DNA from 4 places in the Pseudoalteromonas issachenkonii genome. Region 3 is predicted to be linked to each of the others. Evidence: predicted binding sites of a transcription regulator. Region 3 holds the regulator's gene; each other region holds the start of a gene.
What was found. The regulator sigma-54, encoded in region 3, starts transcription at its own class of promoters, with help from an activator protein. The targets are predictions, from matches to a motif close to GTTGGCACGNNNNTNGNNT.

Region 1 (7,740 bases), 230 kb from region 3:
GATCCAACGGGCAAAAATGTGACCCGTAAACCACTTACACGTGATGACGTGCTTGCCAACGCCGAAACCTATAAAGAGCAGGTGTTCAAAATTTTAGACCCGGCTAAAACAACCGTCGCTTTTAACTCTACATGGATGGAGAAATTAGGCGCTGCGGGGATGATAAAATTAGCCGCGCGTCAAACTGTGGCGCGTATGCTTGAGCGTGATGATTTTAAAAAGCGCTATGCTGGCGGTCAATCGATTGCGATTCATGAGTTTTTGTATCCACTGGTGCAAGGCTGGGATTCAGTCGCATTAGAGTCAGATGTTGAGCTAGGCGGCACCGATCAGCGTTTTAACCTATTAATGGGTCGTGAGCTGCAAAAAGATGAAGGTCAAAAACCACAAACAGTATTAATGATGCCTTTACTTGAGGGAACTGACGGCGTTCAGAAAATGTCGAAGTCACTCGGTAATTATATTGGTATTACTGATACACCTTCAGATATGTTCGGTAAAATCATGTCAATTAGTGACGTACTCATGTGGCGTTACTACGATTTGCTAAGTAGCCTTTCTATTGAGCAAATTGCAGCGCAAAAACAGCGTGTAGAGCAGGGCACTAACCCGCGCGATATTAAAATTGAATTAGCTAAAGAGCTAATTGCGCGTTTTCACAGTGAAGCTGATGCGCAAGCTGCTCATGATGACTTCATCCAGCGTTTTCAGAAAAAAGCCTTGCCAGATGAAATCCCTGAGCTGACAGTTAATATTGATGATGAGTCAATTTTAATCGCTAACTTACTTAAAGAAGCGGGCTTAGTGGCGAGTACCTCAGAGGCCATGAGGATGATCAAACAAGGTGCTGTAAAGCTTAACGGCGAGGACAAAATTACAGATACCAAATTGGAAATTGTAAAAGGCACAACGGCTATTTACCAAGTAGGTAAACGCAAATTTGCAAATATCACCGTAGCTTAAAACTGCGGACATTATAAAAACCAGCTACGGCTGGTTTTTTTATGCGAACTTAAAAACGAGAACAGCCTTAATAATTTCAACGCTAATAATAATCAGAAGCCAAAAAAAGCGAGTTTGGTTAAGTGTATTGAGTAGTTGTGGTACGTCATCGGCGTTGGGAAGACGCTCTACACCGACACGCATTTTATTAAAACGCTGTGTATTATAAATAGCAGGCCCACCAAGTTGAACCCCCAAAGATGCAGAACATACACTAAGTAACCAGCCTGTATTGGTTTGATAAAAGTGTCGGCCATAATGCTTAATATAATGCATGCTTTTTTTACTGGCCTTTAGTGAGGCAATTGTCAGCGCGAGTAAACGTATGGGAATGTACTCAACAATAAAAAGAACCAGTTTAAGCGGCATCAAAAAAGAGCTGTTAGGGGCTATATCACTTCGCCACGCCTGTTGAATTAGAGTGATTAAACGATAGGCGAGAGCGGCGACGGGGCCCAATACTAAAAATATGAAAATTACCACAAAGTAATGACGCGCCGTTCTAAGTATGACACTTTCCATAATGGCTTTAATGATCCCGGGGCTTGAAAGTGCATTAACTTCACGGGCTACTAGTGGCTTTAATAATTCGCGTGCTGTCGATTTTTGATTTTTTTTGACTAGCCTAGCTATGCGTATCGCTTTTTTATTCAGGCTACTGTTTTCTAGGCATAAATATAAAATAAGACCTGATAACAGCTCGGGGTAAAAGGCAAGCTGAAGCAGTAAAACTACAATAATAAGCACAGTACTAAGTATAAGCGTACTTGCCATTGAGGCTGCTAAATAATGATATTGCTTGGTGTCTGTTTTTTTATAAATACGCTGGCTTATAGCGCTAAAAATAGCAGAGAGTATGTGGTTAGGGTGATACCAACTTACTAAAGGTAAAAAGCGCTCAGCAAGGAGCGCACAAATAAATACAATAAAGTCCAAATGATTTTGAACAATATTATTGAGCATTTACAGCGTAACCGCCGTTAATTTCTCAAGTAAAGCTACGACCATTTTTGATGAATTTATAGAGGCTGTTTCTAAGTATTCTTCAAATGATTGCGGCGACTCTTTGCCTGCAATATCAGACATTGAGCGAATAACAACAAATGGTGTATTAAGTGCAAAACACGTTTGCGCAATTGATGCACCTTCCATCTCTACTGCTAGCATTGTAGGGAAGTCACTGCGTGCTTTTTCAATACGAACAGGGTCGCACATAAACGAGTCGCCAGTGCAAATTAAACCAACAAGGGTTTTTACTTCACTAATTTGTGCAATTGTTTGCTCGGCTGCTTCTACAAGTTTAGGGTGAGCAGTAAAACCTGCTGGCATTTGTGGTACTTGGCCAATTTCGTAACCAAACGCTGTTACATCAACATCGTGATGACGTACTTCAGATGAAATTACTACATCGCCAACGTTTAGTGATGGGTCGAATCCACCGGCAGAGCCAGTGTTAATAACACAATCTGGATTGAAGTTATCGATAAGTAATGTGGTTGCGATTGTCGAAGCGACTTTACCAATACCTGATTGCACTAAAGTGACGGTATTGCCTGCAAGCTCGCCTGTGTAAAAAGTAAAACCAGCCTTGGTTAAAACTTGTGGATTTTGCATCGCCTCGCGCAAAATTTTAACTTCTGGCTCCATTGCGCCAATAATACCAACATTCATAGTGTTAAATTCCTGAGTTTGAATACGATGATTATACTGCAAAAAATAACGTGGGGTAAAACAAACAAAAATGCGAGCTTAAAAAGCCCGCACTTTATAAACTTATTGATTATATTTCAGCAAGGGCTGTTGATTGTGCCTTTGCTTGAGAAGGAGACAGTACCGCCGGTTTATGAACTCTAGCACGCGTAGGTCGTGAAGGTTTAGATGCCGCTGGCTTACCTAATTTAAACATAATTGCATCGCGTACTTCGCTTGGGCGGTAGCCTGCCTTCACTTTCATACGAATATGTGGAATACCTGCGGCTTCCAATGCGCCATTAACAAACCAGTCGCGCTGTGCTTTGTGGCCATCTTTATTGGCGTTATTAACTAAGTCAACCGCAGCCACTATGGTCATTTTTTCTTTATCTACTAAAACAAAGTCGAGCTGCTTATTTTTTGCTTTAGTCATTGCCGCACGTTTAGATTTGACAGACAGGCCTTGTTTACAGTCAATCACATCGATTAGTTTAACGCGACTAACAATTTTATATTGATCGCCAACAGCGCGCTCTAATAAATTCAGAAACGCTCCTTCTACTTGGGTAAATACACTTTGCTTACGAGTAAAAGGATAAGGGTTTCCGCCGTCATCATTAAATTTTGACGCAACGACAGATGCCCCAACAACTAGCACTAATATTAATAATAAAGCGAATTCCATACGGTAACTCCATAACAACAAATTGACACTGCTTTTCTAAAGCAATTTATGTGCCTAAATAGTTGTTATGGTTGTTTTATTAACGAATGGGGATGAGCACTATTATGCTTTATAACCGCCTTCAATACCTTTTACGGCAATCGCAACTGCATCATGAGCATGTAAAGACTCATAATGGTTAATTTGCAGGAAGTAATCGCTAAACTCTTTTGACTCTAACGTCGTTTTAATTTTTCGTGCTGCGTCTTCACAAAACATTAAATTTTGACCGTTTAAGCGAGCAAACTCTTGTTCGTCTTCACGTTTTACCGCAGCTTGTACTGGTGTTTTTAGCTCACCTTCTAGTAAGTTTATTAAGTTAACCACATCAAACTGTTTAATGTTATTTGCTAATTTAACTTTAACATTAGCAATTGAACGCTGTGAATGCGGGGTTGCTACAATGCCTTGAGTTGTTCCAAGCCACTCTAAAACTTCTGATTGAGTGAGTGTTTCTTGAGAAAACTTTTCGCTGAATGCGTTTTGAATTAATTGGCGAGCCAGTGCTGCAGAGCAGGGGCAAGTTGATGAATAAGTCACATCAACGCTGAGCTCAAAACTAATAACGCCTTGATTTATAGTGCTGGTAAGTACAATGGGATAGCTTTTCCAACCTGCTTTACCACTAAGTAATGACTTACGGCGTAGCGGCAATTCAAATTTAAATTCAATGTGTGCTTTATCACTTAAGCCTTCATGACTGGTGATAAAGGTATCTAAGGCTTGTGCTAAGGTTTGTGGATTGACCTGTTGCTCAGTTGAGAGGTGATCCAACGCTAAAAATAGTCGCGACATATGAATGCCTTTAGCATCTTCTTTGTGTAAATTAACAAAGGCGCGTGCTTTTGCATTAACGGTAACTGGAGCTAAATCAAGAGATTCAAAAATAAAAGGCAGCTCTATATCGCCCATACCTACCCAGTCTAATTTACCTGTTTGTAATGCGGCAGCCGTGTTAGCAATATCTGGCATAGTTTTTTGCATGATACGTTACTCGTTATTTGCAATATTTAAAACGCCGCATTTTACACTAAATAAAGATTTGCTGAAATGCAGCAAATAACACCAAACATGAAATTTTATTGTTTTTGTCGCACAACATGAAAATAGCTGATAGAAAATGCTAAAATTAGCCTTTAACCTTGAAAGGTCAACAGACCCTAAGCATTTAGCTAAGAGAAAAACTGATATATGACTGATTCTTCTTTGAACCCGTGGGTTCGAGTTCTTTCCAGTTCAATAACTCGTTTTGGTGAGTTTAAAACTGCTGCTATTTGCTATGCATTATTACTAACAATATCGCTGGTTTTATCAAGTATGTTTTATTACGTTGCCATAGGCGAAGTAAACTTGGTTGATATACTCGCCGTGGTATTTTTTACCTCGGTTGTTTCTCCTTTAGTTATCAGCATATTATTAAACTCTATTCGGCAACTTGATGCCTCTTATGCTTATTTAGATAGTGCCACAAAACAAGAGAAGCTTTTAAATCAAACCCTCAAAGACAATATTAACCGCTTAAATATTGAAATTGACGAACGTAAAATGGCTTTTCATGCCAAACACCGAGCAATAGAAGAGCTTAGGCGTGAAATTGCAGAGCGTAAAAAAACACAACAAGAACTCGCACAGCAAGGCATGTTACTGCGCTCAATAGTAGACTCCTCGCCGGATTTATTTTATTACCGCGATAACAACGGGGTGTTTGCCGGTTGTAATAAAATGTTTGAAGAGGTAATGGGCAAAACCAGTGGCGAACTTATTGGTAAAGCCGCAGAAGAAATATTCCCAAGCCACTTTTTATCAGAAGTACTCAGAACCGATGAGCAGGTTGAGCGTACGCACCAAGGTTTAACTATAGATGTGGAGTACTCAGTAAACGGTGAAATTAGGTGGTTTGAATTGCGTAAACTTCCCTTTATTAATGAACAAGGGGATTACATTGGTTTACTTGCGTTTGGCCGTGATATAACCAGTCGTAAAGAAGCTGCGCAGGCACTGGAAACAGCTTATAAAGATAAAGGGAAATTTATTGCCACATTAAGCCATGAGTTACGCACACCGCTTAATGGTATTGTGGGCTTAACGCGCATGCTACTGGATACCGAATTAAACAAACAGCAACGCAGTTGGTGTAATACCGTGTTTTCAAGCGCCGAAACGCTAGGTAACATATTCAACGATATTATAGATTTAGATAAAATTGACCGTGAGCAGTTAGATATTGCCGCCAACGAAATTAATGTTTCGGACTTTATCAACGATGTAGTTAACTTTGCAGGCCTTATTGCTGAGCAAAAAGAGCTTTCGTTTGAAGTGAAGCGTTCTGGCATGCTTGACATATATGCTTTGCTTGACCCGACTCGTTTACGCCAAGTGGTGTGGAACTTAATTAATAACGCCGTTAAGTTTACTCAACAAGGGAGCGTAATCTTAGATTGTGCCAGAGAAAACCGTGAAGATGGCCCTTGGCTTATTATTAAAATACTCGATACCGGTGAAGGTATTCCACAAGAGCAACTAACACGCATTTTTGACATGTACTATAAAGCGCCAGATCTTAAAGGCACCAATGCCATAGGTTCAGGTATTGGCTTAGCTGTCACCAAAGCGTTAGTAAGCGCAATGAAAGGCACAATAACGGTTAATAGTACCCCAGGAGAGGGCAGCTGCTTTACGGTACAAATTCCGCTGAATTTATGTAGTGCACCTACCGAACATAGTTATGTTGGCCGTAGCTTATATATTTTATTAGTGGAGGATGTGCCACTTAATGCTGAAATTGCTACTAACCTACTAGAGCAACGTGGACACGAAGTGCTGTGGGCTGAAACGGGGGAAGATGCTTTATCGTTTGTCGAAACTGAAGATGACTTAGATTTAGTATTACTTGATATGCAGTTGCCTGATATTAATGGTGACGAAGTAGCAAGACAAATTCGCGCTCAAAGTCATTTTGATCAGCTACCAATAGTGGCATTAACGGCCAATGTTCGCAGTGCTGAAGAAGAGCTTGAGGGTATATCTATTCAAGGCGCACTAGCTAAACCAATAAACACAAGCAAGTTAGATAATATGCTCGCTGAACTCTTTGGCATTAAGCAAGCGCTAACCGAGGCTCCTCAACGAGTGGTCAATCAAGCGTTATTAAATCAAATTAATACTGACTTGTTGGATGTTGAAACCATTGAAGACTTTGTAAATTCGATGGGCGTTGAAGTATTTAAACGCAGTAGCCAGTTGTTCGCAAAGCTAAATCCGCAGTACCAACAAGAGCTATTAGCTTCGTTAAACGCTGCTGATAGAGAAGAGTACAAATCGGTTGCGCACAAATTAAAAGGTGCCGCTGGTTCGGTGGGTCTTAATGATGTTCAGTTGCATGCAAAGCAAATGGAGCATGGGGCGCTGGAGCAAAGTGACGAAGTGTTAGCTGTGTGGCTTGAGGAGTTAACAGATAAAATAAATGAAGGACAACAGGCCCTTCATTTATTTTTACAGCAATTAGAGTAATAACTAATTAGCTGTCGATTTTACCAATGAAACGGTAACCTTCACCATGGATGGTGCTGATTAACTCAGATGTTGAGTTGTCGCTTTCAAAGTGTTTGCGGATACGACGAATTGTTACGTCAACCGTACGGTCGTTAGCGCGAAGCTCTCGGCCAGTCATGTGTTTAATTAGTTGCTCACGGCTAAATATACGACCCGGAGAGTCAAGCATTAAACGCAGTGCTCTGTATTCGCCTTTAGGTAGACGTTTCGCGTCTCCGTTTGGAGAAGTAAGGCAACGACTGTTTTCGTCAAGTTCCCAACCGTTAAAGGTGATCACGCCATTTGTTTCAATAGCAGACTCTTCACCACCTAATGCAGTACGCGTAATTAAGTTACGAGCACGAATAGTTAATTCACGCGGGTTGAAAGGCTTAGTAATATAGTCATCAGCACCAATTTCAAGACCTAAAATACGGTCTACATCGTTGTCACGGCCTGTTAAGAAAATAAGACCAACTTTGCGTTTTTGGCGTAATTCGCGAGCTAAAATAAGCCCGTTTTTACCTGGCAGGTTGATGTCCATAACTACAAGATTGACGTCATCGTTATTTGTAAGCTTATCATGCATATCATCGCCATCAATGGCTTCAATAACTTTGTAACCTTCGGCTTCAAATAAACTAACGAGGTTTAGTCTAGTTACGTCTTCATCCTCTACGATCAGAATGACTGGCGTTTGCATTTTTAATTAACCTTTTTGGAGTGTGTTTTATTTTAAAATCGGTGTGATCATCAAAACCGACTACTAGAATTATAGGATTATATCTAAA
Region 2 (7,740 bases), 1.4 Mb from region 3:
TCGTAAAGTAATAACCTGCCTTGGATAGTATTTATAAATAATCGAATAATGAAAGTTTAGCCAAGCGACCAAAAGTCGCTTGTGAAGCCTGTAAACCAGACTCATGTTTAGTAAGATCGCTGATGGCTTCAGCGGCATCAATCTCAATCAGGCTGGATCTATTTTCTTGATTATTAATATCCAGTGCACTGTTTGAATCGGTCACACGCTCAACCACATTCATCCGTCCACCTAAACCAGCTTGTGTAAATACAATCTGTTCACTAGCATTTTTAAGCTGAATTAAACCATCCGATAATGCTTGGTTAATTTGCGCTTCATCAAGTTGTTCGTCATTTAGGCTAATGATCAAATCTTCTAGTGTATTCAATACATTTTCTTTGCTTGGTTTCTCAAGGGTAAAATCAAGCTGCCCCGGTGCTACACCTTCAAGTTGAATTTCCATACCGGCAAATTCAATCGGCTCATCAGTTACTTCACCAGTCACAGGTGGTACAAGAGGATTACCATCACGTAATATCTCATACTGATCAGGCGATGAAGGGGTCGCACCAGGGATCACATTAACGTTATAGGTATTGATCGTTGGAGAAATAAGCGGATCTGGGTCTGAGTTATAATTATCTTTATGAAAACGATCAAACTCACCTTGATTTTGAACATAAACAGTTCCAGCGGTAATACCGCCTGATGGCGCTCCACCATTCGATACCACATCAAGACGTGCATCAACTCGTTCAAATACATTAAAGCCATTATCGCTTGATTTGATCTCAACGCCTTTTGCAATGGTTACTTCGTGCTGGCCTTGATCGCCTTGGTATTCGTATTTGCCATTAGTGCTATTAAATGTATAAGTTTGAATATCGTCTTGATAGCCAGAGAAAAGGTATTTCCCCCCTTCAGATTGACTATTCATTAAGTTAAGCAGCGATTTTTGCAATTCTTTTAGTTCACTGGCAACCGAAGCCAAATCACCTTTATCTAACGAACCATTGCCCGCTCGTATAGTTAACATTTGCGCTTCTAAAATAGTGTCGTTCATACCTTGTAATAAACTTTCTTCGGTTTCTAAACGCCCTTTTAGCTGGTTAATATTCTTCGTCAGCTGCTCATTAGTTTCTATTTTATTGGTGTACAACATACCCTGCGAAATAGCAGCAGGGTTTTCTGAGGTACTCAAATATTTTTGACCTGTCGTAACGCGCTCCTGCGCACCAGCTACATTTTGTTGATTCTCAAGTATTTTATTAATGTTATTTTGATACATTAAATTATTTGATAAACGCATAATTACCTCGCCGCACTCAGTAAAGTGTCAAAAATAGAACGTGCTGCAGACAGTACTTGAGCCGATGCAGCATAAGATTGCTGAAAACGCAGCAAATTAGCTGCCTCTTCATCTAAATTTACGCCGGATAACGATTCATACCAGGCTTCTGATTGCTGTGCTAAAGCATCAAATGCCGCCCCGTTGGTTTTTGCTTGACTGGTTACTACACCAACATCGGTTACTAATCCAGCATAGGCCTGGTTCAAGGTTTTATGATTATCGGCTGAGGCACTTGCTACCACATTTTGACGTACTAAATCGCTATTTTGTAAGTCAGCGAGTTTTTGACCATTACGGTTATCATCAAAACCGCCTTCATTAAATTCTAAATTAAAGGTATCTCCTGTAGCCGGTACCCCTTCAATATTAAAGTCAAAACCATAGCCATCATAAGGAGGCCCCGCTTGCGCCAAAATATTGTTAGCAGGCGGTGTAACCGTAAACGTGGTTGTACCATTACCATCAGTAAGTTGATATTCGTTAGCATTAGCAGTTTTAACAATGTTAATAGGACCATTTGCTAAGCCTAAAGGGTTTGTAAAACTGCCGGTAGTTACATCGCTCACATCACCCGGTGAAATAGTCCCAGTGCCTGTATTATCAAGCCCGTCTGCTGTTCTAATTGGAGAGGCCAATGCAATGTCTTCTCCTCGACCTGTTGTCAGCGATATATTGCCAGCCGCGCCACTATTAAGTTTTATCTGAAATTGATCACCGGCATTACCGGCTCCGGTTACGTTTAGCTCTAAACCAAACGACTCCCCGCTGGTGATTGCCGCAGAGTCAATAATGCCACTCGGTGGAATAACAGCTAACGATGCACTGCCTAAAGGCTCGCCTTTATTATCTATTGGCTGAATACTTACTTCGTTAGGGTTCCCCGTATAGGTGATCACAAAATCACTCGCTGGTAGTTCACTGCCTTTACCAGCTTCAACGGTTGCTGACATATTAGCTGTTCCGGTATTTGCTTGATAAACAAAAGCACTGACCGTTGGGATATCAAAAATATCGCCTCCAAGCTCACCGTTTGCATCCATTCCTAAACGGTTTTGCTGATTAAACGAATCAGCAAGCGCAATGCCCATCTGACCTATTTGATTTTGTGCAGGCACCAAAATATCGTCTCTAAATGCCAATAAGCCACCAATTTTACCTTTGAGTTTAGTGGGATCTATTTCTAGTGGAACGGCTTGGCCACCATTTACATCTAAGCGTAACTCTTTAAAATTGGCATCGGGATCGCCACTAATCGAAAACAAGTTAAATGAACCATTTTGCATAACAACCGCTTCACCTGTGCCCATAAATACTTGTTTTTCACCATTAGGGCCATCGAGTGTTTCTATATCAATTAGTTTTGATAAATCACGTATTGCTTTATCACGCTCGTTGTAAGCTGAGCTAGCATCTGCTTCGTTTTTAGTGCCATGAACACCCGCAATTTCTTGATTTAACGAACTAATACTTTCGATTAACGTATTCGCCTCTTCAGAAAATATTTCTAATTGCTCATTAACCACTGCTTTTTGCTCTGAAACAATACCTGCAAGCCGGTCCATTTGATCAATCAGATTTTGCGCATCACTCATCACCAATGAACGAGCAACCGTAGATGAAGGTTGGTTAAGTGCTTCTTGCACGTTGTTAAACATCGAGTTGATACTAGTTGATAAGCTGTTTGATTTTTCTGAAAAAATTTGATCAACCCGACTCGCCTCGCTAACAAATTGATCAAAAAAGCTTTTATTTGAGGTATCTCGGTTTAATTGCTTTTGTGCAAACTCATTTAATAACCGGTACGTTTGACCGCGGCCCACCTGATTATCAATCATGGTAGTAAATTCAGTGCGCTCTCGTACATACCCTTCAGTATTAACGTTTGCGATGTTTTTACTTGTCGTTTGCAATAACTCAGAGTTTGCTCTTATTCCTGAATTAGCAATATTTAATAAATTAAACGACATGTTACTCTACTCCTTGGCGGATAACGCTTGTGGCGATATTCTTTAACTCGTTACTGTTAAGCACTCTTTTTATTTTGTCTGCATAGTTAGGGTCGGTTGCATAACCGGCTTGCTGTAAAGAGTCTAAAAATTTGTGCGGCTTTGCTGTATTGTTTAATGCATCTTGATAGCGAGGGTTCTGTGTTAAAAAATCCACAAAATCATTCACGCTATCTTTTATTGAGTCATACGCTCTAAAGCTTGCTTGCTTTTTAACTGCAGCGCCTTGCTCAAACTCTAAAGTGACCTTACTGGCTTTTTCGCCCTGCCAACTTTTATCTGACTTTATATTGAATAAATTATTTGAGCTATTGCCATCACCTTTACTGATAATATGTTTACCCCAACCAGTCTCTAATGCTGCTTGCGCAACCATAACCGCCGGATTTAAACCAATTTTCTTAGCCGCTGTTTTTGCGTGTTCCCATACGGTGCTTACAAATTCCTCAGCATTTTCAAATGTGCCAGACGCTATGTTTTGTTCGCTTTTTTCAGTTGAATCAACGAGCGGCACTTTTTCAGTGACCTTTTGGTTTTCTTGATGAGGTAAGGTGCTACCCGCACGTTGGTCACTAAAGAAATCAGACGTTGTACGAAGAACAGAGCCTGGCATAAAGTTTTTTCCATCTGGCGATAGTTGCTGCACAATTAAATCTGCAAGTCCCAAAGAGCCATTTGATGAAAGCTCTGTAGCCATCTGTTGGTCGTGCATTTCTTCAAAAAACTTCACGCCACTTGCATTAAATGGGCTTTCTTTGTCTTCAAAAGCCTCATTGGCTTTACGCATACTTTTCAGTAGCATTTGGGTGAAGATAGCTTCAAATTGTGCCGCCGCTTTTTTTAACGCCGCTTTAGATGCATCGGTTGATGCATCACCGCTGTTTAAAGCATCTCGACGCAAAGAGTCTAAGTTGCCTAAATCAAAAAAGTTTTGCTTATCTAGATGATTTGTTTCCATCAGCTTTTTGACACAATAATTAATAATACCTAGTTAAATGCAATAATTGAGCCAAAAGAAGAGTAGCGATGAAAGGTTAAGGATGAAAGGTTAAGGGTTAAAGACCCTAGGGCTTAGGGTCTAGAATCTTATAAAACTAAATTACAACAAGCTGACCGTTAATTGCACCGGCTTCTTTAAGTGCTTCAAGAATCGCCATTAAATCGCCAGGGGCAGCGCCAACTTCATTAATAGCACGAACTAAATCATCAAGGCTTACACCTGGGTCAAATACAAAAGCACGTGAATCATCTTGATTAACGTCAATAATACTTTGTTGGGTAACCACTGTTTCCCCCTCTGCTAGAGGATTTGGCTGCGCCACATTTTGTTGCTCAGCAATGGTCACAGTAAGGCCACCATGTGTAATTGCCGCAGGTTGTAATTTTACATTTTTTCCAATAACTATAGTGCCGGTACGTGAGTTAACAATTATTTTTGCCGAAGTATCCGCAGGCTTAAACTCTAAGTTTTCAAGAGTTGATAAATACGATACGCGCTGTGAGGCATCTCGTGGCGCAACAACCCGAATAGAGGCGGCATCGAGTGCTTGTGCGCTATTTGGGCCGATTAAATCATTTATGGTTTTCTCTAAACGTTTTGCGGTTGTAAAGTCCGGACGGTTTAAATTAAAGGTAATATAATCGTTTTGCATAAATGGGCTTTTAACGGCACGTTCAACCGTGGCACCGTTTGGCACACGCCCTACGGTTGGCGTATTAATAACGACTCGGCTGCCATCTAGGCCTTCAGCACCTAAGCCACCAACAATTAAGCTCCCTTGTGCAATAGCGTATACATTACCATCAACCCCTTTTAAAAATGTTTGTAATAATGTGCCACCGCGCAGGCTGCCAGCACTGCCAATCGATGACACAGTAATATCTATAGTTTGCCCTGGCTTTCTAAATGGAGGGAGTTCTGCATGAACCGCGACTGCTGCAACATTTTTAATTTTTGGCTTTAAGCTCGCAGGTAGTGTAATACCAAAACTATTAAGCATGCCTTTAAAACTTTGCTCGGTAAAACGGCTTTGCTCTCCGGTACCCGGTAAACCAACAACCAATCCATAGCCCACTAATTGGTTTGAGCGCACCCCTTCGACCATAGACACATCTTTAATTCGCTCAGCACTGGCAGTAAATTGCCAGCCTAGTAGCACCATAAAACAAAAAACTTTAAAACCATTCATGTTGAATGTCCTCTAAAAGGGAAACAATGAGCTACTAAAGAAACGCGTTAACCAACCCGGGCTTTGTGCCTCTTGAGTTTGACCCTTACCTGAATACTGAATACGCGCATTCGCAATACGATTAGACTCAACGGTATTATCAGCATTAACATCTTGTGGACGCACTAACCCCTCTAAGCGAATAAATTCTTCACCGGTATTTAGCGTTAGCCATTTTTCACCGCGAATCACTAAATTACCATTTGGTAATACTCGCATCACGTTAACCGAAATATCGCCAACTAGGCTGTTTGATTGATTTGATTTTGAGTCACCTTTAAACGACGCATCACTACCAACCCCAAATTGAATACTATCGCCACCAATATTAACCGGTAAACCACCTAAACCAATAACAGGATCGAGGCTAGCATCTGTTTGTTTATCTGTTTCTGTTTTAGCCGCTTTTGTGGCTTGGGTTGACTCTTGCAATTTAACCGTAATGATATCGCCTGTTCTAAGTGCTTTCTTATCGGCATATAAGTCATTCGATAACTGAGTACTGAATAAAGAGCCAGTTGCTACCACTGGCTCCATATTAGGCTCAGGATACATAGGTGCATAGTAGGGATCGTCCTGCACTACTTCATTATTTTGTGTAGATACACAACCGCTTAACAGTAAAGTCCCTACTGCAAATAACATGATATTACGCATACAATCCCCCAAGACTATAATTGTTGATTGATGTAGCTCATCATTTCATCAACCGCTGAAATTACCTTTGAGTTCATTTCGTAAACTCGCTGAGTTTCAATCAAATTAACCAACTCTTCGGTCACATTTACATTTGATGTTTCAAGTGAACCTTGAATAATTGTACCTAAGCCCTCAACCCCCGGGTTACCTTGAACAGGTGCACCACTTACTGCAGTTTCGGTATAAAGGTTTTGCCCTATAGGCTCAAGGCCCGACGGATTGATAAAATCACTAATAGTAATTTGACCAATAACCACGTTTTCGGCTTGACCTTTAATTCGAACTGACACTTCACCATCTTGAGATACGGTGATTGACTGTGCATCATCAGGCACATTCATTTCAGGCTGAACAACGTAACCGGCACCCGAAGTTACAACTCGCCCCTCACCGTCGGTGGTAAACTGGCCGTTACGCGAATAGGCAATATTGCCATCAGGCTGTAAAACCTCAAAAAATCCAGGACCAGAAATCATCCAATCTAATGAATTTTCAGTGGTGAGCATGTTACCTTGGGAAAAGTTTTTCTGATTAGCGACCACTTTCGTACCCGCGCCCAGCATTAAGCCTGACGGCATTTCGGTGTCTTGCGATGAGCGACCGCCTGGTTGATTAATATTTTGGTAGAGTAAGTCTTCAAAAATAGCGCGGCTTTTTTTGTAACCCACTGTACTGGCATTCGCTAAGTTATTTGATATAACCGATATATCTGTTTGTTGAGCGTCAAGCCCTGTTTTACTTATCCATAATGCTGGATTCATAATAATATCCTCACGTTATAGTTAAACGATGCGCATCAGCTGTTCTTGACGTTCGTCAATCTCTTCAGCTGTTTTCATCAGTTTTACTTGTAATTCAAATTGGCGTTGATGACTGATCATATCGACCATTTCATGCACAGGATTTACATTCGATTTTTCTAATGTGCCACCTAATACTTGTACATTGGCTGATGTTTCGACTATTTGGCCTGGTTTAGCTCTAAATAAGCCATCGTTACCCTTCTCGAGTGTAGCGTTGTTTGCATCAACTACTTTTAGCCGATCAACTTCTTCTAAAAAGTTAGCCGGTGCACCTTGAGGGCGAACTTGAATAGTGCCATCTTTGCTAAATTCAATTTTTTCAATCGGTACAGGTAATATGACTGGCCCACCTTCGCCAATAACTTGACGACCGTCGCTGGTAGTCAACATTCCTTCAGCCGTTATATTTAACGAACCCACTTTTGTATAGGCTTCATTACCAGAGGCATCCTGAACACTCAGCCATGCGTTATCACTCATAGCAATATCAAGGCTGCGACCTGTTTCAACAACACCGCCCGATGTCATGTTTGATCCTGGGCGCTCCTGCATAGCAAAAACACGAGTCGGCAAACCTTCACCGAAAGCCTGCATTGACCGTGCTTGCGCAAAATCAGATTTAAACCCAGTGGTATTCGCATTTGCCAAATTATTGGCTTTAAGAGCAAGCC
Region 3 (7,740 bases):
TAAATTCATAAACATAGCAAACGCTAAAACACCACCGAGTTTGAAATCCCATTGCCAAAGCGCAACGACACCGGCAATTAGGATAGACCAAACCATACCGTTAATCGCGCCGATAGCGAGTTCTTTTAATAATAAAAAACGTTGGTTAGTTTGGTTGATATGGCCCACCGCGATACCGCGAATAACCAAAGTTAAGGTTTGGCTGCCTGCAACCCCACCCATTGACGGGACAATACCATTGAGCACAGCAAGAATTGGTAATATAGCTAAGGTGTTTTCAAAAAAGCTCGCCACAATTGCAGCCAGCAATGCAGTTAGTAAGTTTACACCCAGCCAAATTGAGCGCTTTTTAGAGCTTTTCAACACAGGTGCAAAGGTATCTTCTTCATCATCTAAACCCGCTAAACCCAGTAAACTGTGCTCAGCGTCTTCACGAATAACATCAACGATATCATCAATGGTGATCCGCCCAAGCAAGTGTGCGTTGTCATCAACAACCGGTGCCGATATCCAGTTATGACGCTCAAACAATTGTGCAACTTCGCTCTCATCCATTGAAATAGGAATAGACTCACAGTCTTCATCCATTAAATCATGAACAATTTTTTCAGGGGGGTTGGTTAATAAAGTGCTCAGCGATAGGGCGCCTAAAAAGCAGTTATTTTCATCAACCACATATAAGTCATCTGTACCCTCAGGTAATTCGCCGCGTAAGCGAATATAACGCAGTACCACATCTAGAGTCACATCGGGGCGAATAGTAACGGTATCTATATTCATCAATGCGCCAGCAGAGCGCTCTTGATACGATAAAGCCTGCGTTGCACGTTCTCTATCTTGAATATCCATAGCGCTAACAACATCTTTATAAACGGTGTCAGGTAGGCTACGTAGTACTTCCCCTAAGTCATCATGGCCCATGTCTTCGGTTGCGGCAGCAATGTGCTCGGGTGCCATTTGCGCAATAATGCCCAAACGTACATCTTCAGACAGCTCTTCAAGCACATCACCTTGTACATCAGGATCAACAAGCTGCCAGAGCATACGGCGAATTTTATGCGGGGATGATTCTAAAAGAAGTGCGGTATCACAAGGCGCCGTTTTTGCCAGCATGCGTCTAACTTGAACAAATTGACCACTATTTAGTGACTTAGTCACCTGTTTTAGTTGTTGTAGTGGAATATCTTGTTCTAAAGCTTCAGGCATTGGCGTCCTTAATTAAATTGTATTACATGCTGGAAGGGTATAAATGCTATTCAATTTTAGTTTATCTTACTTTATGTGAGCAAACTACCTCAACCACTATTAACCTAAGCTTAGGATGATGAGTTAATAATGAACTTTTTTATTCTTGCTCATTAAATCGTTGGTCGATGAGTTCACCTATTGCGCTAAGTGCAGGCTCAGCGTCGGGGCCTTCGCATACCACCTTAACTTCTTTGCCTTGGCTGCTTTCGAGTAACATAAGTGCCAGCACGCTATCGCCAGCGGCTTGTTTGTCATCTTGAAATAAAGTGATTGTGGCATCAAATTGCACAGAAAGCTGAGCTAATACTGTCGCCGCTCTAGCGTGTAATCCTAATTTGTTTTTTATTAAAAATGTATTTTCTAAGCGCATGACATGTTCTCGCAAGCTTTGATTTTATTCTTGTTCTCGGTGGCGAATTTTTACATTAGGATGACTCATTGCAAAGCTTTCGCCAATGGTTTGCGCTAAATAAACAGAGCGGTGTTGCCCACCGGTACAGCCAATTGCAATGGTTAAGTAGCTGCGGTTATTTCGTTCTAAATGCGGCAGCCATGTTTGCACAAATGTTTGAATTTGCCATGTAAATTTTTGCACTATGCTGTGACTTGCTAGGTAGTCTTTTACTGGTTGATCCAGCCCCGTAAGTGGCTTAAGTTCAGGCTCCCAATGCGGGTTTGGTAAAAAACGGGCATCGAATACGTAATCTGCTTCTTTAGGGATGCCGTGTTTAAAACCAAATGACTCAAAGGTAATGATCAGTTGTTTATCTTTTTTTCCGAGTATTTTTTCACGAATAGATTCAGCAAGCTGATGCACACTTAAATCCGTGGTATCAATCATATAATCAGCACGGTTAATCAATACATCAAGTAGTTGTTTTTCTTTTTTTATGGCTAAATCAAGCGGCAAAGAATCAATAGATAAAGGGTGGAGACGTCGCGTTTCTGAAAAACGTTTTATTAATGTTTGATCGTCACTGTCTAAATAAAATACCGTTGGTTTAGTAAAACCAGGTAAATATTCAATGATTTCATTAAACTGCTGTTGCTCTTTAGGTAGATTACGCACATCAACACTCACGGCAATTTTATTATAACTGTCGGAAACACTGCGCACTAATGATGGTAATAAATTAAGTGGAATATTGTCTACACAATAATAACCTAAGTCTTCCACAACGCGTAACGCCACAGATTTACCTGAGCCTGAACGACCGCTTATAATTATTAATTCCATTTATCACCTTTCTTTATTACTACGATTGACTGACGATAACCTGATACAGTTCGCTATCCGATTTGGCGGCGCGTAACTGTTTACAAAATTCTTTATCATTGAGCTTATCAGCAATCGTGGCTAGCGTCTTCAAATGCTGCTGATTATCGCCATCGGGAACAATTAACGCGACAAAAATGTCAACCGGTCGGTTATCAATCGCATCAAAATTAATAGCTGTTTCGCTCACTAAAATCAAAGCAAGGGGCTCTTGAGCACCACTCATGCGACCATGTGGAATAGCAATGCCTCGACCAATGCCTGTACTTCCAAGCTTTTCTCTTGCAGTTAATGCATTAAGAATATCTTGTTGTGTTAAATAGGGCAGCTTATTGTGAGCCAATTCACTGATAAATTCTAAAATTCTTTTTTTACTATTAAAAAGGACCGCAGCTTTACTGCAGTCCTGACAGATAAGTGAGCTTAGTTTCATAGTGTTAGTGTCGAGCAAGTTTCTCTTTGTGTTTAATTACTTGACGATCTAGCTTGTCAATGAGCGAGTCTATAGCGGCATACATATCTTGATGCTCAGTAGAGGCAAAAATCTCAGCGCCACTAACATGAACGGTTGCTTCAGCTTTTTGGTTTAGTTTTTCTACATCGAGAATAACGTGCACATTCGTTATGTGATCAGTGTGCCTCTGTAACTTCGAAAATTTACTATTTACGTAGTCTCTAAGCGAGTCGGTAATATCTACATGGCGACCAGTTAAATTCAGTTGCATAAACATTTTCCTCTTTGTTGTACGCCTTAAATCAAACTTTTACGTTGATTAGACGGGGGAATAGCTAGAGATTCGCGATATTTTGCAATGGTTCTCCTCGCTACTTTAATTCCTTGCTCTGCCAATATATCTGCAATTTTACTATCACTCAATGGTTTAGCTGAGTTTTCTGCAGCGATTAATTTTTTAATTAATGCACGTATTGCTGTTGATGAACATTCGCCACCATTTTCAGTACTTACATGGCTTGAAAAGAAATATTTAAGCTCAAAAATGCCACGTGGTGTATGCATGTATTTTTGCGTAGTAACACGCGATATAGTCGACTCATGCATTTCCACCATTTCAGCCACATCGTTAAGCACCATAGGCTTCATAGCCTCAGGACCGTGTTCAAAAAAGGCCTGTTGCTGCTGCACAATACAGTTGGTTACTTTAAGTAGCGTGTCATTTCTACTTTCTAAGCTTTTTATAAACCATTTAGCCTCTTGTAAGTGCGAGCGAATAAACTGGCTATCACCACTTGATTTAACCGTACGCGACATAGCTGCATATTGGCTATTTACTCTGATCTTAGGCATGCTATCTGGGTTTAATTCAACTACCCAACGACCTTTAACTTTTTTAACCGACACATCAGGAATAACGTATTCAGACTCTTCTCTGACAATAGTGTCTGCCGGTTTTGGGCTGAGCGTATGAATCAACGTCATGATTTCTTTAAGCTCATCTTCTTTAAGCTTTGTTTTTTTCATTAACGTGCGATAGTCACGTGCAGCAAGTAAATCAATATGATCGGTTAAGATCATTTTTGTTTCGTTTAAAAAAGGTGTGTCTTTATCAAATTGATTTAGCTGAATACACAAGCACTCTTGTAAACTACGCGCGGCTATTCCCACTGGATCAAATAGTTGAATACGCTTTAGTACCGCTTCTATTTCGTCAAGTTCAACTTCATCTTCGCCGTCGTTTTCTTGGTTAAAGCTTTCTAATATTTCTTCACAGCTAAGGGTTAGAATCCCTGAGTCGTCTACAGCTTCTACAATTGCAATAGCTATCGCTTCATCGGTAGGACTAAACGGCGTCAGTTGAAGTTGCCACATTAAATACTCATGCAGCGTTTCAGTCGAAGAGCCTTGATAAATAGATTCATCTTCTGGCATTGGGCCCGATGAAGAGGCAGGCGCAGCGCTCATATATTCATCCCAAGTAACATCCATAGCCATATCATCGCTAATAGTGTCTTTGGTCATTGCTTCGCCGCTATCTTGCTCATACTCGCTAGGTTTATCGTCAGCTGAGGCACTTAGCGTTAAGTCATCGTTATCGGCTTTTTGTTCGTTTTTACCTGCAGTGTCTTCGCTGTAATCGTGTTCTTCAACTTCAAGCAAGGGGTTGCTATCGAGCGCTTCTTGAATTTCTTGCTGGAGATCCAATGTACTGAGTTGCAATAAGCGAATTGCTTGTTGCAACTGTGGAGTCATTGTAAGTTGCTGGCCCATGCGCAGCTGTAATGATTGCCTCATGTATCTCTAACAATCCTTTTAAATTACGGTCTGTTGACCTTTACGGATTAAAATTTGTTCAAACTAGGGGCGGTTTAATTGCGGCGCGAGGTTTGTAACCTAGTGGGCTAAGTCAAAACCGAGCAACAAAGAGTAAATCGTCCCTAGGCAGAACCCGAAGGGCAGCGCCTGTTTGGCATTGATGCTGCGTTATCGCCTATTTATGGGGAATACCACACCACATAGGCTCTGCCTTGCCTAAATACCAAACAGACTGCTGCAAATTCAACCTTGAAAGGTCAACAGACCTAAGTATAATTAATCTTAGCAGATGCTTAGTGGAATAACACACATATTAGAGCTTGAACTGCTCGCCTAAATAAACATCGCGTACTGTTTTATCGTTTAATACATATTCTGGAGTGCCTGATGCAATTAACTCCCCATGAGAAACTATGTAGGCTTTTTCACAAACATCAAGAGTTTCGCGTACGTTGTGATCTGTGATCAATACGCCAATTCCTCGGTTTTTAAGATGCTCTATAATCTTTTTAATATCTAATACTGAGATAGGATCAACCCCCGCAAAGGGTTCGTCTAAAAGGATAAATTTAGGGTTTGCTGCTAACGCGCGAGCAATTTCAACGCGGCGACGTTCACCACCTGATAAAGCCATACCTTGACTATCGCGGATATGCTGAATGCTAAATTCATCAAGTAAATTATTTAAGGTATCTTCGCGTTGTTGTTTATTTAATTCTTTACGTGTTTCTAAGATAGCCATTAAGTTTTGATAAACAGTCAGCTTTCTAAAAATAGACGACTCTTGCGGTAAATAACCAATCCCTAAACGCGCTCGGCTGTGCATCGGTAATAAAGTAATATCTTTATCATCAATTGATATTTTGCCTTTATCGCTAGGCACAAGGCCTACAATCATATAAAAAGTGGTGGTTTTACCTGCACCATTAGGGCCAAGTAACCCCACAATACTGCCAGCTTCAACCTCTAGGCCAACGTTTTTTACAACTTCACGACCTTTGTAGCTTTTAGCTAATAGCTCTGCTTTTAATGTGCTCATGGTTGACCTTTATCATCTTCTTTTTTATTTTCAACAGGGACTAAAATAGTGTGTACACGGTCTGTTGAGTTTTCGTCTTTTTCTGCGCTAATTAACTGCTGCTCGATATCGTAAGTGATACTTTTAGCTGTTATTTTTTGACCTGCTTGAGCAATGCTTGCATCGCCGATTAAGGTTAAAAAACGCAGCGACACATCGTAACGCACTTCATTAGCACTGGCGCTCATTATGGTGCCATCAGCTTGTGTTTCTTCAAAATATGCAGGGCTGCCTGTGGCAATTAATAACTGTTTGTTATCGCCTAGGTCATCGCGTTTATGCACTTCTAAACGGTCAGCTGTGATACGGCGATTACCATGAATAATTTCAACATTTTTCTCAAAAATGCCTACGTTTTCTTTTAATTGACCTTCTTGCTTATCTGCACTAATTGAAATTTGATTAGCAGCGGGGGCTTCAGCAGGTTCAGCGCCATTACTGTTAAAAGCAATTAATAGTGAGGGAACAATTAAAATTTTAAATAGGTTATTGGTCATAATATAGGGTTCGCGTATGGTTAATAAGTTTAATCACCTCGGTTTTTAAATCGGCCTCAAGGCCTTTACCTGTGATTTTTAAATTAGGTCCTGTAATAACGACAGGCTGCTGTGATTGCATGGTTAATAGTTTTATATCAACATTGATGGTCTGGGCGGTGATCGTATCGATCATGGCGTTATCTACTAAGTTTTGAGCGGTTACATTACCCTCTAACACCAGTTGACGGTCGTCGTAGAGGGTGGCTTCATCGGCGTTAATACGCCATGTTTGCTGCTCGTTGTATAAAGTGAATATAGGCTTTTCAAAAAAGGTAAAACCGAGTTGTTGATACAACTCCATTTTTACCGCAGTTACCTTATGGCTCACTTTACCTTGTTCATTATAAGCCGTTTGTTTTAGCTCAATAGCGGTATAATCAGGCTTAGCAATAACTTGTGTTTCTTCGCTTGCAGTAATATCAACCTTAGTAAAATAAGGATACCAGAGCCAAACCATACAGCTTATGAATAAAACGCTCAGTATAATGCGCGCTACATTCATGAACTCGTTCCTTGGCTAGTTAGTGGCTTGTTATTTTCGAGCATAAGTAAGTCTGTCAGCTCTCTTACCGCACCAAAACCGCCGGGCAGTTGGGTTACATAATGTGATAAACGTTTAATAAGTGGATGAGCATCGTTTACGGCAACCGCAAAACCGACTTGCTCCATTACTGGCATGTCTGGGCCATCATCACCTATATAAGCAATTTGCTCATCGCTAAGCGCTAATTTTTGTTTTAATTCTTGATAGGCTATAAGCTTGTCTTCTTGGCCTTGATATATATGTTGTACGGTTAAACTGCTCATACGTTGCTGCACTATATGAGAATGGCGCCCAGTGATTACGGCGACTTCAAAACCGCTGTTAATCAGGGCTTTGATACCAAATCCGTCTTTGGTGTTAAATGCTTTGAGTTCTTCACCTTGGTTTCCAAGGTAAATACGGCCATCAGAAAATACACCATCAATATCACAAATTAATAGCTTTACTTTTTTTGCGCGCGCCTTTGCATCATCACTTAGCGGTTGATAGAGATCTTCAAATTGCATTTATAGCACTCCCGCTTTAAGTAAGTCTTGCATATTTAGTGCGCCAATCGGTTGATTATGCTCATTAATTACAATTAAACCATTAATACGTTTTTGTTCCATAATATTTAACGCTTCAGCCGCGAGCATCTCTTGGGTGGCTGTAGTACACGACTTGGTCATCACAACATTAATTTCAGTGCTATGAATGTCAATACGTTGCTCTAAAATACGGCGTAAATCGCCATCGGTAAACAGGCCTGATAATTGCTGGTCACTATCAACAATAGCGGTCATG
Region 4 (7,740 bases), 1.1 Mb from region 3:
GCATCAAGTAAGTCATCTAGTTCACGGTGTAATTTACGACAGTAACCACAGCTAATATCGGTAAATACAGTAATGCTGTGCTTCTCTTCAGGTGCTTTGTAAACAATCATTGAGTCTTCGTATTCTTTTAACCCTGATTGGCGCACACCATTAAGTGCTTGCTCGGTTAGGTTACTACGGTTGTTTAGATCGATTAGCGTACCTTGCATTAAAAATTGACCGTCAGGACTTGCATACAGCACACCTTTATTGGTGATCAATTCTTTTAAGCCTGCAACTGGGCTTGGATTAATTTGTTTAACGGTCACCCCTAGCGCGGCAAATTTTGTCACGATAGGATCTGTAGCATCCGGAGTGACTGCAACGCTATTAGCAAAAGCGCTCAAACTAGTGCACAACATGGCACCTGCTAACATTAATTTTTTCATAACGGGTTCTCTATCCTAAAAATACTTATCTTATCGTGTCTATATGACCGGCTTAGTGACAAAAAAATTCGCTTAAGCACGAGGATGATGCTCAGCATGCACCGATTTTAATCGCTCATTCGCTACATGCGTATAAATTTGGGTAGTTGATAGGTCGCTGTGGCCAAGCATCATCTGCACCACACGCAAGTCAGCCCCATGATTTAATAAATGCGTTGCAAATGCATGTCGCAAGGTATGGGGTGATAGCGGCGACTCAACGGATGCCAAAATAGCATAGTGTTTAATCCGATGCCAAAAAGTTTGTCGTGTCATACCCACTCCTCGCTTTGAGGGAAACACAAAATCGGTAGCATGTTTTATCATTTGCGCGCGCCCGAGCTTTAAAAATTGCTCGAGCCAATACATGGCCTCTTCACCTAAAGGCACTAATCGCTCTTTGTTACCTTTACCTTTTACAAACACCACAGCTTGGCGCAAATTTATTTGCTCCATTCTAAGCCCCACCAGCTCGGTTACCCGCAGGCCTGTTGCATACAGTAACTCCAGCATGGCTTTATCGCGCAGCCCCATTGGCTCTTCAATGTTGGGCGCACTTAATAGCGCTTCTACTTCGGCCTCAGATAGCGTTTTTGGTAACGACTGCCCTGCCTTTGGCTGAGCAATATTGACCATAGGTGAGTCGCTAATTATTTTTTCACGTACAAAGTACTGATAAAAACGTTTTAATGCACTAATACTTCGCGCAGTGCTGCGTGGTTTTAGCCCTAAATCAACGCGGTGTGCTAGGTAACTTTCAACATCTAAGCTGGTTACCGTCATTAAGTTTTCGCCTTTTAAAAACTGGCAAAACTTATCTAAGTCACTGCGATAAGCGCTCAGTGTGTTTTCACTTACGCCTTGCTCTAAATAGAGGCTATCTAAAAAGGTTTCTAAAAAGTCGCTATTGCTGCTTAGCTCAGTATTTTGTTCAGGTAAATCGTCAGATAGCGTTGTCACGTTGTGATCTCATGTTGGTAATACCACGGGAGAAGGTATCAATTAAAAATACCTTACGGTAAACTTGAGCCTATCATAACAGGCAATTACACAGTGATAAATACGATGCAGATTGGTTTATTTTTTGGTTCTACTACCTGCTATACCGAAATGGCGGCAGAAAAAATACGCGACATTATTGGCGCCGATATCGTCAGCTTACATAATATTAAAGACGAGCCGCTTAAAAACGCTGAGCAATATGACTTTATCATTTTTGGTATTTCTACGTGGGACTTTGGCGAAATTCAAGAAGATTGGGAATCAAAGTGGGACGACATAAAAGATGTTGACCTAAATGGTAAAACTATAGCCTTATTTGGCATGGGCGATCAGCAAGGGTATGGCCAGTGGTTTCAAGACGCATTAGGCATGCTTCACGACGAAATAAATGCCCAAGCCATTACTCAATTAGGCTTTTGGCCGAACGACAGTAATTACGAATTTGAAGCATCAAAAGCCCTTACCGAAGACGGTAAACAGTTTGTAGGTTTAGCATTAGATGAAGACAGTCAGTACGAGCTAAGCGACGAGCGTATTGCCACGTGGGTAGAACAAGTGATGACAGAGTACGCTGAAACCCTATAACTCACTATTGCAAAGAGCGCTGCCATGCAGCGCTTTTTAATTCTTAACTATTCTACTTTTAACCAGTATTGGTTACGGTAAAAAAAGCCCACATAACCGCGCACTTCTAGTTTTTCGCCATTTTGCTGCGGTGTTAAACGCACGCTGTAGGTTTTACCATTATTGGGGTCGAGAATTTCACCGTCTTCCCAACTACCGTCACCCGCATAGGTCACATCTTCAATAATGGTCATCCCCAACATAGGCTGATTCTTTTTATCACCATCACACTCGGTGCAAAGTGCATCTTGCTTGGCTTTATTGAGTATTTTTTCAATTTTACCAGTCAGCACGCCATCTTGCTCAGTAATGCGCACGTACGACTTAGCCTCGTTGGTCTCTTCGTTAATAGTTTTCCAAAGCCCAACCGGTGTGGGGTTAGCAAAAACCTCAGAGGTGTTAAATAAGCTGCCCGCTAAAAGGGCTAGTAATAGTATTTTTTTTGATTTTTTAGTTAATAAATTCATCAAATTACTTTAAATATGAGTCAATAATGGTGCCATACTAACAATCCTTTATAAAACACTCTACGTAAAAATGCTTTAGGCATACAGCGTGGTATTACATATTTAAATAAAACGCCTTGCACAGTGCAATGTAGTCTTGACTGTAAGCATTACTTAACTCCCTTATGCATAGGGTGCTTTTACTTACTTCGCCATCATCAAAACTAAAAGTCATCAAACTGCGGCTAAAGGGCTTATTTGGCATAGCTTGTACTTGGCAGTGACGATTTAAATACAGCCCTTGCTGCTGTGCTAATGTTATAAATAACTGCGCCTCAGTGGTGGGTAAAATAAGATTAAAACGCGAATGTTGATGACTTAGTTGCCTAAACGCACCAAGCAGTTCTGCAAAGCTTAAACCATCGGTATGGCGAGCGGTATTTCGCGCTGCATTATCACCTTTTAAACTGTGATTAAAATAAGGCGGATTAGCTATAACACAATCAAATAAACCCACAGCCTCAAACTGCTGAATAGGCTGATGGTAAATACTAATATCCGGCCAAGGGCTTTGCTGGCAATTTTGTAAAGCCTGCTGGTAGGCGGCTTCATCAACTTCAACCGCGCTCACCTTTAAATGTGGCGCTCGTTGCTTACACATTAGAGCCAGTAACCCTGTACCTGTTCCTATATCAAGTAACGTATTTGCGTGGCTTAAATCAGCCCATGCGCCCAGTAAAATACCATCGGTAGAGACCTTCATGGCGCACTGGTCGTGCTCAACCTTAAATTGTTTAAATGCAAAACCAGACATTTTTTCACCTTTTCATTCACCAAGCAGGTTTAAGTGCGTATAATTAACGGCAATTGTCCCCTATTTTTGACACTCTATGCAATTTTCTGAATTTGATCTTGATGATAAGCTACTCAATGCTATTAATAAAATGGGCTATGAAACCCCCACTAGCATTCAACAACAAGCCATTCCTGAGGCGTTGCAAGGACGCGACATTTTAGCGTCGGCACCAACAGGTACGGGTAAAACGGCGGCATTTTTAATTCCGGCAATTCAATATTTAATGGATTTCCCACGTCGTGATCCGGGCTTTGCACGGGTATTAATTATGACCCCAACGCGCGAGCTTGCTTATCAAATTCATGAACAATGTGAGTTACTTGCAAAACAAACCCAGTTAAAAATTGGGGTGGTTACCGGCGGTATAAACTACGGTACACACAAAGAAATTTTTGAAAATAATAATGACATTTTAATCGCCACACCTGGGCGTTTAATGGAGTATTTGGAAACCGAGAACTTCCACGCAGAAAACGTAGAAATGCTCATTCTTGATGAAGCCGACCGCATGCTCGACATGGGTTTTCGTAAAGAAATGCTGCGCATTTGTGATGAAGCTAAAAACCGTCGTCAGTGCTTTTTATTCTCAGCCACCCTTGAGGGCGATAGCGTAGAATTATTTGCTGAGCGTATTTTAAACGACCCCGCGCTACTTGAAGCCGAATCATCACGTAAAGAAAAAGCTAAAATTCATCAATGGGTTCATTTAGCCGACGACTACCGCCATAAACTAGAGCTATTAGTTAACACTTTAAATGGCCCTGATGTTAGTAAAGCGATTGTGTTTGTAAAAACCCGTGAGCGCCTTGAAACCCTAATTGGTGAGCTTACTAATAACGGCGTAAAAGCTGCGTGGCTACGTGGTGAAATGCCACAAGACAAACGCATGAAAGCCATGGAAAACTTCCACAGTGGCAAAACCCGTATTTTAGTCGCTACCGATGTGGCGGCCCGCGGTATTGATGTAGCTGATATAAGCCACGTAATTAATTTTGATATGCCTCGCACTGCAGATGTATACGTACACCGTATTGGCCGTACAGGTCGCGCGGGTAAAAAAGGTATTGCAATTTCACTCATTGAAGCGCACGACATTGGCATACTTTACAAAGTAGAACGTTACATAGAGCAAAAGCTAAAACGCCGTGTATTTAAAGGATTAGAACCAAAGCATAAAGAAGCCAAGCCACCGGTTAAAAAGCGTAAAGATCCAGTAAAAATGAAAGCAAAGAAAAAAGCCAAAGCTAAAAAGAAAAAATAGCTTTAGCTTTAACACATTTAATTGAGCCGACGTTTGTCGGCTTTTTTGTGGCTTAAAAACAGTGAGTAAGCTATTCATAGTAATATGTAAAAAATACTTAGCTGAATAACTAATTAATAAAATAGTAATTTATTTCAAATAGTTAACCTTGGAATGAAACTTGTAACCCTATCGAATATACGAGTATTAAAACGCCGAGTAATGGCGTTGTTTTTTAGTAACACACTAAGGATATAGTTATGAGTCGCATTAAATTTACTATCGGTTTTATTTCGTTTTGTTGTTTATTTTTATTAGTCTCTGCTTTTAAAGTCAGTGCAGCAACGCATTTAGCTGTAGTTAGCAGTGTGGCTACACAACCTAATTTACAACAATCTATTACTCATGAATTGCGCACTAACCCAAATTTAAAGTTAGAAAAACTAAACGTATACGTTAATGACGGTGACGTTGAACTTAAAGGTGAAGCCAATAACGGTTTTGAACGCGCTCTTGCACAAAAGTTTTTAGAAAATATGGATGGGGTTAAAATCATTCATAACAAAATTAGTGTCATTTAATACAACTTTTTCTTAACCAATACGCTTAACTTATCCCTCAGCGCTGCTTGTTTCTCCAACACAAGCGGCGCTTTTTTATGGTTTGCACAATATAATTCACTGCAGAGCATATTCCCAAGCCAGTTTAAATACTTAATTAAATGCCTTTTAATTTACGCACCAATCGCGACGCTCATTGCAGCTGCTTATACTTTTGAAACCTTTGTTTATAGACACTTATTATAAAGCGCTTACATCAAGCTTGGGCTCTAGTTCGGCTGATTAAATAATCTATTTTGAGATGAGAAACCTTATCGATATAGTTTTATAATTGAGATGCTTTTAAGGCAGTTAGCGCAAGGCTTTAATTACTTCAGATTATCAATTGGGTCTGTTGTTCTTTCAAGGTTGAATTTGCAGTAGTCTGTTTGGTATTTAGCCAAGGGTTCTACCCAGGGACATTTACTCTTTGTTGGCTACATGGATGGTGGTAAGGAGCGTGAGCTGGACGCGGAAGCTTTGCTCGGTTTTTACTTATTATTACATGGATGTAAGCCAGTAGAATAACGCAGGAGCAGTTATCGAGCCCACTAGGCAACAAACCTCGCGTCGCGATTAAATAGCTCTTAGTTTGAACTAATTTTAATCCGCAAAGGTCAACAGACCCTTATATTATTTATTATAAAAAGCGCGTTTTACTTTGTAAAAACGCGCTGATAGTCAGTAACTATTTCCCAATGCTTTTACCTTCGGGGTTTTAAATTATTTACTCACCTTGGCTTGCATCAGTATTATTGTCACCCTCTTTATTTGCTGACTGCTGACTTATTTTATCGCTTATCATGGCATCGAGTTTTTCACCGCCCTTAATACCAAAATCCAACGTACGAATAGGAAACGGAATACTAATATCAGCGGCATCGAGTGCTTGCTTTACAGCCACAACTCCTTTGTGACGCACCGTCATAAAATCAGGCTCGCCAGGGTATTTGATCCAAAACCACACCAACAAGTTTATACTGCTATCACCAAAGCCTTCGGCATAAACAGCGGTTTCATTTTTGCGGATCACAAAGTCAAATTGGTTAATTTTGTCGACGATGACCTCACTGGCTTTTTCTATATCGTCAGCGTAAGAAATACCCACCGGCACTTCTATTCGTCTTACCCCTAAGGTGCTGTAATTACGCAGTACATTTCTAAATAGTATTTTATTAGGTACCAGTATCAATTGCCCGTAAAAGCTCTCTATTAGTGTGTTGCGCAAGTTTATTGAATGTACCGAACCAAACACATTATCGGTTTCTATGACATCACCCGCTTTAAACGGTTTACGAATTCCCATGGCAATACCCGCTATCAGGTTTTCGGTCATATCTTGAAAAGCAAAACCAATGGCAAGACCAACAATACCTGCACCAGCAAGCAGAGAAGTGACAGTACTTTTTAAGCCCATAAAATCAAGGGCAATAAATACCCCCACACTCAGTACAATAACTTTAAATATTGAGGCCATTAAATCGGCAATTTGCGTAGAGTCGAGCGAGCGACGTAAAACATTTTTCATTCCTTTGCCTGCCAAACGCGCAATAAATGAAAATAGAATGGCAATGATCACCGCAACAATAAAATTAGGGATATGGCTTATAACTACATCAAACCAACCGCCGAGCTTTTCTTCTATCAACTTTTCGGCTTCTGTAATTGAGGGAATTGAGAGCATTTATTTTATACCTTAGTTAGGGTTAGTAATCTAAGGTTTGCAAAAATAACGCCAGTATAAAAAAGCCATGCAATGCATGGCTTATTAAATACTTTAAAAAGTGTGTTAGTTTTGCTCTTCGCGTAAAAATACCGGTTCAAGTTCTTTGGTGGTTGCCTCTGGGCTAAAGTAATAGCCGGCCACAGTAAACTCTTTGAGTTGGCTTAATTGAGTCACTTGATTTTCAATGATGTAGCGTGCCATCATGCCGCGCGCTTTTTTAGCGTAAAAGCTAATCACTTTATATTGGCCGTTTTTACAGTCTTTAAAGTGTGGTGTAATAATGTGTGCGTTAAGCGTTTTTTTATCTACTGCTTTAAAGTATTCGTTAGAGGCTAGGTTTACTAAGTATTGTGCATCTTGTGCCGCTAATACGTCGTTAAGTTTATTAGCAATAACACTGCCCCAAAACTCATATAAGTTTTTACCCCGGCTGTTTTCAAGTTTTGTACCCATTTCTAAGCGATAAGCCTGCATTAAATCAAGCGGCTTTAATACTCCGTATAATCCCGAAAGTATACGTAAATGGTCTTGAGCGTAATCAAGCTGCTTAGTAGTGAGGGTATTAGCATCTAACCCGCCGTATACATCGCCGTTAAAGGCAAGCACGGCCTGTTTAGCATTATCGGTAGTGAATGGTTGTGCCCACTCACTAAAACGCGCTGCGTTGAGGCCTGCGAGTTTATCGCTAATTTTCATTAAACTGCCAATTTGCGCAGGAGTTAGTTCACGGCATACTTTCATGAGCGCTTCGCTGTGCTCAAGTAATTCAGGTTGAGTGAA

Region 1: PISS_RS03175 (DUF2726 domain-containing protein) is a predicted target of sigma-54. The motif match lies at 3,419-3,437, and genes of this name have one in related genera.
Region 2: flgJ (flagellar assembly peptidoglycan hydrolase FlgJ) is a predicted target of sigma-54. The motif match lies at 4,335-4,353, and genes of this name have one in related genera.
Region 4: PISS_RS12865 (BON domain-containing protein) is a predicted target of sigma-54. The motif match lies at 4,804-4,822, and genes of this name have one in related genera.

What each region holds. Positions count from the first base shown of each region.
Region 1 covers NZ_CP011030.1:688,105-695,844, forward strand. Annotated here, with positions in the region: gene tyrS (tyrosine--tRNA ligase) at 1-963, shown strand, start outside; gene PISS_RS03165 (cobalamin biosynthesis protein CobD/CbiB) at 1,003-1,965, opposite strand; gene mtnN (5'-methylthioadenosine/S-adenosylhomocysteine nucleosidase) at 1,966-2,673, opposite strand; gene PISS_RS03175 (DUF2726 domain-containing protein) at 2,783-3,379, opposite strand; gene folE2 (GTP cyclohydrolase FolE2) at 3,482-4,402, opposite strand; gene arcB (aerobic respiration two-component sensor histidine kinase ArcB) at 4,610-6,928, shown strand; gene arcA (two-component system response regulator ArcA) at 6,936-7,652, opposite strand.
Region 2 covers NZ_CP011030.1:2,481,004-2,488,743, forward strand. Annotated here, with positions in the region: gene flgL (flagellar hook-associated protein FlgL) at 32-1,291, opposite strand; gene flgK (flagellar hook-associated protein FlgK) at 1,294-3,300, opposite strand; gene flgJ (flagellar assembly peptidoglycan hydrolase FlgJ) at 3,302-4,297, opposite strand; gene PISS_RS11545 (flagellar basal body P-ring protein FlgI) at 4,434-5,528, opposite strand; gene flgH (flagellar basal body L-ring protein FlgH) at 5,541-6,224, opposite strand; gene flgG (flagellar basal-body rod protein FlgG) at 6,239-7,027, opposite strand; gene PISS_RS11560 (flagellar basal body rod protein FlgF) at 7,049-7,740, opposite strand, start outside.
Region 3 covers NZ_CP011030.1:459,113-466,852, forward strand. Annotated here, with positions in the region: gene mgtE (magnesium transporter) at 1-1,206, opposite strand, end outside; gene PISS_RS02090 (HPr family phosphocarrier protein) at 1,346-1,618, opposite strand; gene rapZ (RNase adapter RapZ) at 1,643-2,485, opposite strand; gene ptsN (PTS IIA-like nitrogen regulatory protein PtsN) at 2,505-2,957, opposite strand; gene hpf (ribosome hibernation promoting factor) at 2,962-3,249, opposite strand; gene PISS_RS02110 (RNA polymerase factor sigma-54) at 3,276-4,775, opposite strand; gene lptB (LPS export ABC transporter ATP-binding protein) at 5,110-5,835, opposite strand; gene lptA (lipopolysaccharide transport periplasmic protein LptA) at 5,832-6,371, opposite strand; gene lptC (LPS export ABC transporter periplasmic protein LptC) at 6,361-6,915, opposite strand; gene kdsC (3-deoxy-manno-octulosonate-8-phosphatase KdsC) at 6,912-7,463, opposite strand; gene PISS_RS02135 (KpsF/GutQ family sugar-phosphate isomerase) at 7,464-7,740, opposite strand, start outside.
Region 4 covers NZ_CP011030.1:2,770,468-2,778,207, forward strand. Annotated here, with positions in the region: gene dsbC (bifunctional protein-disulfide isomerase/oxidoreductase DsbC) at 1-428, opposite strand, end outside; gene xerD (site-specific tyrosine recombinase XerD) at 501-1,427, opposite strand; gene fldB (flavodoxin FldB) at 1,533-2,054, shown strand; gene PISS_RS12850 (DUF2147 domain-containing protein) at 2,102-2,560, opposite strand; gene PISS_RS12855 (tRNA1(Val) (adenine(37)-N6)-methyltransferase) at 2,655-3,353, opposite strand; gene srmB (ATP-dependent RNA helicase SrmB) at 3,430-4,656, shown strand; gene PISS_RS12865 (BON domain-containing protein) at 4,896-5,216, shown strand; gene PISS_RS12870 (mechanosensitive ion channel family protein) at 5,962-6,918, opposite strand; gene yaaA (peroxide stress protein YaaA) at 7,024-7,740, opposite strand, start outside.